2 regions of the Nocardiopsis oceani genome follow, and region 1 is predicted to be linked to the other one. Evidence: riboswitches for the same ligand, from Rfam matches in the RefSeq annotation. Region 1 holds a riboswitch; the other holds the start of a gene.
The links. Region 1 has a riboswitch for cobalamin ahead of ACYVDG_RS16935 (ribonucleoside-diphosphate reductase subunit alpha). Riboswitches for the same ligand answer to the same signal wherever they lie in the genome.

Region 1 (4,158 bases):
CAGGGTCCAGGTGCCCTGCTCCTCCACACGCTTCATGAACAGGTCCGGAACCCAGTTCGCGGTGTTCATGTCGTGGGTGCGGCGGCGCTCGTCACCCGTGTTCTTCCGGAGGTCGAGGAACTCCTCGATGTCGATGTGCCAGGTCTCCAGGTAGGCGCAGACCGCGCCCTTGCGCTTGCCCCCGTTGTGCACTAGACCAGCGGCGGTCATGTACGTCTCGTCGGTCTCGACCTTGAGGTCGAACACCGTGGGCTCGACATCGATCTCGGCAACGTCCCGGACCCGGGTGAAGAGCATCCCCTGGTGTTCGATCCAGTTGCGCTTGGTCAGCGGGCGGCAGCCGACGAGCTCCGCGATGCCCTCCACCGCCGGGACCCGGATGTCGAACGACTTCACCACGCCGGAGAAGGCGATCTCCGTGCCGTCCGAACGCCGACCAGTATGCGACTGCTCGCGCTCCCGGTACTGTCCGGCAGCCGGAACTCCAAGGCGCAGCAACTGGTAGCGAACACCCATTGCCAGCGGGCGAGACGTGGAAGTGAAGTAGATCTCCACTCCGCGGGAGACGCCTCCGTCAGTCTCCAGCAGGCCCCGCAGCAACGCGCGGCTCTGCGCGTGCGGGAGATGGCTGAACCTGCGGGAGATGCGCTTGGCGTGGTCTGCGTCGTAGATGTCCTCCGCGGTGAAGGGGAGGGTCGCTTCTCCCGCACCGGTGATTCGCCCCGACTCGGAATCGCGAACGCCCCCCCTGCCGAAGGCCCAGTGGATCTGGAGGTAGGTCTCGTCCCGACCGCTCTCCCAGTAGTGGATCCCCCGCTCTTCCAGATAGGAACGCACGAAGTCGAGGTGATTGTCGAGCTCCGGGTTGCCGGAGACCCCCCACTGCGAACCGTTCTTGGACAGGTGGCCATCACCCAGCAGGATCCCGTAGAGCCGGGCATCGTCCTCACCGAAGCCTTCTACGGGAACGACTTCCTTGGGGACGACCTGACCGACGTAGTCGCCAGCGGACAACTGCCCCGCGTCAACCCACTCGGCCCGCACCTTGTCGTCGGCAAGCCACTTCAGGGTCCTGCTGTTCGACTGCCCCAGAGGCACACCCTGGATCGCGTAGAAGGGGTGGCCTGAAGTGACCTTGATGTCCTCAACCGAGTGCTTGATGGTCAGTTGAACCATCGGGTCCACCTGGTCGTACATCATGACGTCGGTGACCTCGCGGTAGTTTCCGCTGTGTCCAAGGACCAGGTCGCCGACTCGGATGTCTGAGATGGACTTGCAGCCGTCAGCCGTGTAAACGGGGGTGTCGGGTGCGAAGCACTGGTTGACCGCCACGGCGGTGTCGTTGGCGATCTTCAGGAACGGGACGACCCCCTGGCTCTTGCCGTTGGTGCCCTTGATGTGCGAGCCCAGGCCGCGGACCGGGGTCCAGTCGTTGCCGAGGCCGCCCGAGTACTTGGAGAGCATCGCGTTGTTGCTGATGCCGTGGAAGATGTCCTGGAGGTCGTCGCCGACCGTCGTGAGGAAGCAGGACGACAGCTGCGCGCGCACCGTTCCCGAGTTGAACAGGGTGGGTGTGGAGGCCATGAAGTCGAACGAGCTCAGCAGCTCGTAGAACTCGATCGCGCGGGCCTCGCGGTCGTCCTCGTTGAGCGCCAGGCCCATCGCGACGCGCATGAAGAACGCCTGCGGCAGCTCGTAGCGGACCTCGTCGCTGTGCAGGAAGTAGCGGTCGTACAAGGTCTGGATGCCGAGGAAGGTGAACTGCTCGTCGCGCTCGGCGTGCAGGGCCTTGCCCAGGCGCTCCAGGTCGAACTTGGCCAGCGCCGGGTCCAGCTGCCCGAGGTCGATACCGCGGCCCACGTAGGCGGCCAGGTAGGTCGCGTAGCGGTCGGACATCTCGGTCTGGCCGGCGTTCTCGGGGGCGCCGCTGACGAAGGTCAGGGCCTCGGTGCGGAGCTTGTCCAGCAGCAGGCGGGCGGCCACGTAGGAGTAGTTCGGGTCGACCTCCACGAAGCTCCGGGCGGCCATGACCAGGGCCAGCTCGACCTCGTGGTCGGGGATCCCGGGGTAGAAGCCGCGGCGCGCCTCGGTGAGGACCTTGTTCGCCGAAACACCGGTGAGCCGCGCACAGGCCTCGGTAACGACGTGCTCGATCCGGTCGATGGCGGCGCGGGCGCCACCGCCGTTGTTCGGCTCGCGCCGATCGGATGCGGGCACGGCCTCGACGTCAAGGGTCATACAGCGGCTCCAACCTCAGTAAAGAAGAGTCCCGGCGGGGAACGGGGTCACGAGTGACAAGCGTGCGGGCTCACCGGAGAACCGGCGTACTGGATACGCGCGGTCCGCAGGCGGGTCGCGGCAGCTCGCCCTCGAAGCTCCGTCGTCACGCACGTGGGGGTGCGCGCCGGTGGCAGGTCTTCGGACTCGCGGGCGACCTACTCGCCGTCGCTTCCCAGGACCTCGTAGGGGGTTCCCAGTGCGTGTGACGGCCTTCGTTCCCGCTTACCGCTGCGGGGCAGCCCCGGATTCCCACCGGGTTCCCTCTTGCCTCACCAGGGTCAGGAACCCCGGTGAACCACCAGCGGGACAGATACTACATCTAGGGTCTGTCACCTTGGAACACCGCAAGATGATGGCGTGTCGTAGATTTCTCGGATTCTTCGATGAGTGCCGAACATACGCGCGGAGCGTGGTATGGGCACCGCGCAGGCACCCGAATCCGGTGCACGATGGGCCGCGTTCAAACGCTTCCGGAGGGGGTCGGACACAGCCTAGAACGTCGGCGGGGCGGACACGTCCGTGGTGACCCGAGAGAGGCACCACAAGAAGGCCTGGAACCGTTCGGAGGGGGCCCGAGCGGGACGGGCACAGCACGCCTGGGACCCGGCGCACGCGGCCGCCTGAGAGGGACCGAGACACACACCACGCGGCCGAGCGCGGAAGGTTCCGTCGCGCCCCCGGGATCCGAATCTCCGCGAACGCGTCGGAAAGCTCACTCCTCGTCGAGCAGGAGGTCCAGGTCGTCCTCGACCAGTCCCATGTCGGTCCTGATCCGGAACCGGATCCTCAGGAGCTCCACGAAGAGATCGCGCGCGTAGGCGGGCTGGGACCCGCCCGTGAAACGGCGGGCACCGGCGGTCGCCCAGCGTTCGGCACCCTCGAGGTCGTCGTGTGCGTAGAGCACCTCCGCGACGTGGATGTGGGTGGGGAGCTCGACGTGCTCCCCGGCCTCCAACCGCTTGAGGTGCTCGTGGGCCTGTTCGCGCTCGTCCAGCTGGAGCAGGGCTCCCGCGCTCAGGGCGTGCGCGTCGACCACTGTGGGGCCGCCGTCGTCGATGGCCCGCTGGTAGGCGGCACAGGCTCGCTCGAACTCCTGTGCGATCTCCCACTGTTCGCCCGAACGCACGAACAGCTCCGCACGGGTGACCTCGCTGCCGGCGTCCACCCGGTTCGCCAGATCCAGTAGCTGGGCGGCGATCCGACCGTGTTCACCGGATCGGACAGCGTGGAACTCCAGTCGGTCGAGTTCCGCCGTCGTCACGCGGGTCAACCGCATCGCCCCCATCCCCTATTCGCAATCCCACGCACCGATCAGGGCCTGGCACGCTCCAACGCCTGCCAGAACCCCTGGCGCAACCCGTCACGGACCTCGTCGCGCAACAGGTGGTCGATCGGGAGTGAGGACCCCTGGAGCAGGCGTGCCTCCAGATCCGAAGGCATCCGCGGCCTGCGGGCGAGGACCGCCTCCACCCACAGGACGGGCGCCTCACGTGCGATCGATTCCGCGAAGTCGTTCCCTTCCTTGCGCGCGACGTGCACCGCATCATCAACGGTATGCGCGGCGGGGCCGGTCTGCTGGGCATATCCAGGACTAGGGCTGGATTCCTGGTAGGTACCGGCACCGAACCGGCGGTGGTACTCGGGACCAGTAGGTCGCCCTCCCCCGTGCGGGGGCGAGGCGGCACCGCTGTACGCGGTGTCAGTTTCCGTACTGGTCCCATAGGTAGGGTTTGCGTCTGCCCCACCTCCGAAACCGGGTTCCTCGCCTGGTCCGGGCCCGAACCTCGGGTCCTGCTGGGGAGGCGGAGCATCCCTCCTCGGCGGCACCTGCTGGTGGTCGGCGAAGGAGTTCTGCGGCCCGGTCCCGCTGCCGAACGC
Region 2 (4,158 bases), on a different contig from region 1:
GACGACACCGATGAGGAGTGGCCCCAGATCAACTGGGAGACCGTCGCCGACCGCGACCCCGACGTCATCGTGCTCGGCGACCTCACGCGCGACTCCCAAACCGCCGAGTCGGCCGAGGAGAAGATCGCTTTCCTGGAGGACCACCCCGCCACCAGCAACCTGACCGCCGTGCAGGAGGAGCGCTACGTCCTGCTCAGCGGCCAGGCCATGAACCCCTCGATCCGGACCGTCGAGGGCGTCGAGCAGGTGGCCGACGGACTTCGGGATCTCGGACTCGCCCAGTGAGAGGCGCCCGTCTGACCCTGCTCCTGGTGGGCGGGCTGGTCGCGCTGGCGGTGTCGGTCTCGGTGACTGTGACCATCGGCCCCGCGGCCATCACCCCCGGCGAGGTGTGGTCCTCGCTCGGTGCCCGCCTCGGGATCGGCGAGAGCCCTCTGACCCCCATCCAGGACGGCATCGTGTGGGACCTGCGCATGCCGCGCACCCTCATCGCCGCGGTGTGCGGGGCGGGACTGGCCCTGTGCGGTGCGGTCATGCAGTCCCTGCTGCGAAACCCGCTGGCCGACCCCTTCGTGCTCGGGGTCTCGTCCGGCGCCTCCACCGGTGCGGTCGCGGTGATCGTGCTCGGTTGGGGCGCCGGGGTGCTGTCCCTGTCGGCCGGGGCGTTCCTCGGTGCGCTGCTCTCCTTCGGGATGGTCATGCTGCTCAGCCACACCCTCGGCGGGACCATGGACCGGGTCGTGCTGTCCGGGGTCGCTGCCATGCAGCTCTTCTCGGCCCTGACCTCCTTCATCGTGCTCATGTCGGCCGACGCCGAGACCACGCAGGGCGTGCTCTTCTGGCTGCTGGGTTCCTTCAGCAACGTGGGCTGGGCCGATGTGGTTCTGTGCGCGGGGGTCCTGGTGGTCGTGCTGGCCGTGTGCCTGGCCCACACCACCACCTTGGACGCGTTCGCTTTCGGGGAGGAGGCCGCGGCCTCGCTCGGCGTGCGTGTGGCGCGGGCGCGTGTGCTGCTGCTGACCGCGACGGCCCTGCTCACCGCCGCACTCGTGAGCAGCGTGGGCGCGGTCGGGTTCGTGGGGCTGATCCTGCCGCACGCCACCCGGATCCTGACCGGGTCGATGCATGCCCGGCTGCTTCCGGTGACCGCGCTGATCGGGGCCGTGTTCCTGGTGTGGGTGGACACGCTGGCCCGTACCGTCCTGGACCCGCAGGAGATCCCTGTGGGTGTGGTCACCTCGCTCGTCGGCGTGCCCGCCTTCATCGCCGTTCTGTACCGCTCGAGGAGGCAGACGTGAGATCGTCCGGATCCAGTTCCCCCGGCCACGGATGGTCCGGCAACGGTCCTCCCGAGGCCGGTTCCGGGGGCGGCCACCTGCGCGCCGACGGTGTGGTGCACCGGATCGCCGACCGCATCGTGCTCGACGGGGTCACCCTCGCCCCGCGCCCCGGTGAGACGGTCGGACTGCTGGGCCCCAACGGATCCGGCAAGTCCACCCTGCTCCGGCTCCTCGCGGGGGTTCTCGGACCCACCGCCGGGACGGTCACCCTCGACGGGGACCCGTTGCCGCGCATCGGCCGCCGGGCGGTGGCCCGGCGTGTGGCCGTGGTCCAGCAGAACTCCCACACCCAGACCGAGATGACCGTGCGCGACGTCGTCGCCTTGGGGCGTATCCCGCGCCGCCGCGCCTGGACCCCGGTCTCCACCGACGACCTGCGCGCGGTCGACACGGCCCTGGAACGCACCGGGCTCACCGACCGTGCCGAGCAGTCCTGGCACACCCTCTCCGGTGGGGAGCGCCAAAGGGTCCAGATCGCCCGGGCCCTGGCTCAGGAACCCAGTGAGCTCCTGCTCGACGAACCCACCAACCATCTCGACATCCAGTACCAGCTCGACCTGTTGGAGCTGGCCGTGAGCCTGCCCGTGACCACGGTGATCGCGCTGCACGACCTCAACCTGGCCGCGATGTACTGCGACCGGCTCGTCGTGCTCCGAGCCGGTCGGGCGGTGGCGGAGGGGTCGCCGGGCCAGGTGCTGACACCCGAGCTCATAGGAGAGGTCTACGGGGTCCGGGCCGAGGTCACCACCGACGGTGAGCGCCCCGTCGTCCGGTTCCTGCGCCGCCGGGATCCGGAGCAACCGGGCTCCCGACCGCTCCCGGGGCACGAGCCCACTACATGACCGCGCTGTGCGCCTCTCGAACGGAGTGCCGCTCGCCGTACGTTCCTGCGGTCGGCGGCCCTGGAAAGGGGAGGCCCGTCGCGAGTCGGCTCGCGGCGCCCGTTAGTGTGTGAGCTCCTCGTTCGTGGCACAGGAACCCGGTGCGAGTCCGGGACGGTTCCGCCACTGTGACACCTCCCACCAGGTGCAAGTCAGACACTGTCCACGAGCGGTCCGACCATCGACGGGGCGAGAACCCCTGGGGAGGAATTCCGGCCATGACGGTACGGATCGCGCTGCTTTCCACGTCCGACACCGATCTGCTCTCTGCGCGGGCCAGTGGCTCCGCGTACGTGTGGGCCAACCCCTCGCGTGCCACCGACACCGAACTCACCGAAGCCGTCGAGGGCGCCGACCTCGTCGTGGTCCGGATGCTGGGATCCCCGCACGACCTGTGGTCGGGCCTGGCCGCGGTCCGCGAGCGCGGCACCCCGCTCGTGGTGCTCAGCGGTGAACAGCAGCCCAGCGCCGAACTCATGGAGCGCTCCACGGTTCCCATGGGTGTGGTTACCGACGCCCACCGGTACCTGGCCGAGGGCGGACCCACCAACCTCGACCGCCTGCACGCGTTCCTGTCCGACACCGTGCTGCTGACCGGCGAGGGGTTCGAACCGCCGCAGCACGTGCCCCTGTGGGGCCTGGCCGAGCGCGAGGTCCCACAGGACCCGTCGCTTCCCAAGGTCGGCATCCTCTACTACCGCGCCCACGAGGCCGGCGGGAACACCGCCTTCGCCCACGCCCTCGCCGACGCCGTCGACGCCACGGGCCGCGCCGTCGGTGTGCCGGTCTTCGCCGGGTCGCTGCGTTCGGCCCCCGACGACCTGTTCGAGGCGTTGCGCGACTTCGACCTCCTCATCGTCACCGTCCTGGCCGCCGGCGGCAGTGTCCCCGCGTCCGCGAGCGCGGGTGAGGACGACGAGGCCTGGGACGTGGAACGTATCGCCGCCCTCGACATCCCGGTCCTGCAGGGCCTGTGCCTGACCAGCTCCCGCGCCGACTGGGAAGAGGCCGCCGAGGGCGTCAGCCCGCTCGACTCCGCCACCCAGATCGCGATCCCCGAGTTCGACGGGCGCATCATCACCGTGCCGTTCTCCTTCAAGGAGATCGACGAGGACGGCCTGCCCCGCTACACCGCCGACCTGGAGCGCTGCGCCCGCCTGGCCGGGATCGCCGCCTCCCACGCCCGCCTGCACCAGGTCCCGGCCTCCGAGAAGCGCCTTGCCGTCGTGCTCTCGGCCTACCCCACCAAGCACTCCCGCATCGGCAACGCGGTCGGTCTCGACACCCCCCGCTCCCTGGTGCGCCTGTTGCGGCGGCTCCGCGAGGACGGCTACGACCTGGGCGAGCCCGACGCCCTGCCCGGCCTGGACCTGCCGGACGAGACCGAGGCAGGCGACGCCCTCATCCACAGCCTCATCGAGGCCGGCGGCCAGGACGAGGACTGGTTGACCACGGCACAGATGACCGAGGCCCAGGTACGCATCGCCCCCGAGCAGTACGCCGCCTGGACCGAGGGCCTCCCGGCCTCCCTCAAGGACGCCATGGCCGAGACCTGGGGTCCGGCCCCCGGCAAGCTCTACGTCAACGACGAGGGCGAACTCGTCTTGGCCGCGCTCCGGGCGGGCAACGTCGTGGTCCTGGTCCAGCCCCCGCGCGGCTTCGGCGAGAACCCCATCGCGATCTACCACGATCCCGAACTCGCGCCGAGCCACCACTACATGGCCGCGTACCGGTGGCTGGAGCACGGGTTCGGCGCCGACGCCGTCGTCCACCTCGGCAAACACGGGTCGCTGGAGTGGCTGCCCGGCAAGGATGCCGCTCTGTCCGCCGCCTGCGGCCCCGACGCGGTGCTCGGGAACCTGCCGCTCATCTACCCGTTCCTGGTCAACGACCCGGGCGAGGGTGCCCAGGCCAAGCGTCGCGCGCACGCCACCGTC

Region 2: linked by a shared signal. The riboswitch ahead of cobN (cobaltochelatase subunit CobN) and the one ahead of ACYVDG_RS16935 (ribonucleoside-diphosphate reductase subunit alpha) in region 1 are both predicted to bind cobalamin.

Annotation. Positions count from the first base shown of each region.
Region 1 covers NZ_BAAHAR010000026.1:70,940-75,097, reverse strand. Annotated here, with positions in the region: gene ACYVDG_RS16935 (ribonucleoside-diphosphate reductase subunit alpha) at 1-2,238, opposite strand, end outside; cobalamin riboswitch at 2,393-2,595, opposite strand; gene ACYVDG_RS16930 (hypothetical protein) at 2,993-3,565, opposite strand; gene ACYVDG_RS16925 (NYN domain-containing protein) at 3,592-4,158, opposite strand, start outside.
Region 2 covers NZ_BAAHAR010000052.1:3,396-7,553, forward strand. Annotated here, with positions in the region: gene ACYVDG_RS27085 (ABC transporter substrate-binding protein) at 1-285, shown strand, start outside; gene ACYVDG_RS27090 (FecCD family ABC transporter permease) at 282-1,298, shown strand; gene ACYVDG_RS27095 (ABC transporter ATP-binding protein) at 1,376-2,182, shown strand; cobalamin riboswitch at 2,259-2,403, shown strand; gene cobN (cobaltochelatase subunit CobN) at 2,440-4,158, shown strand, end outside.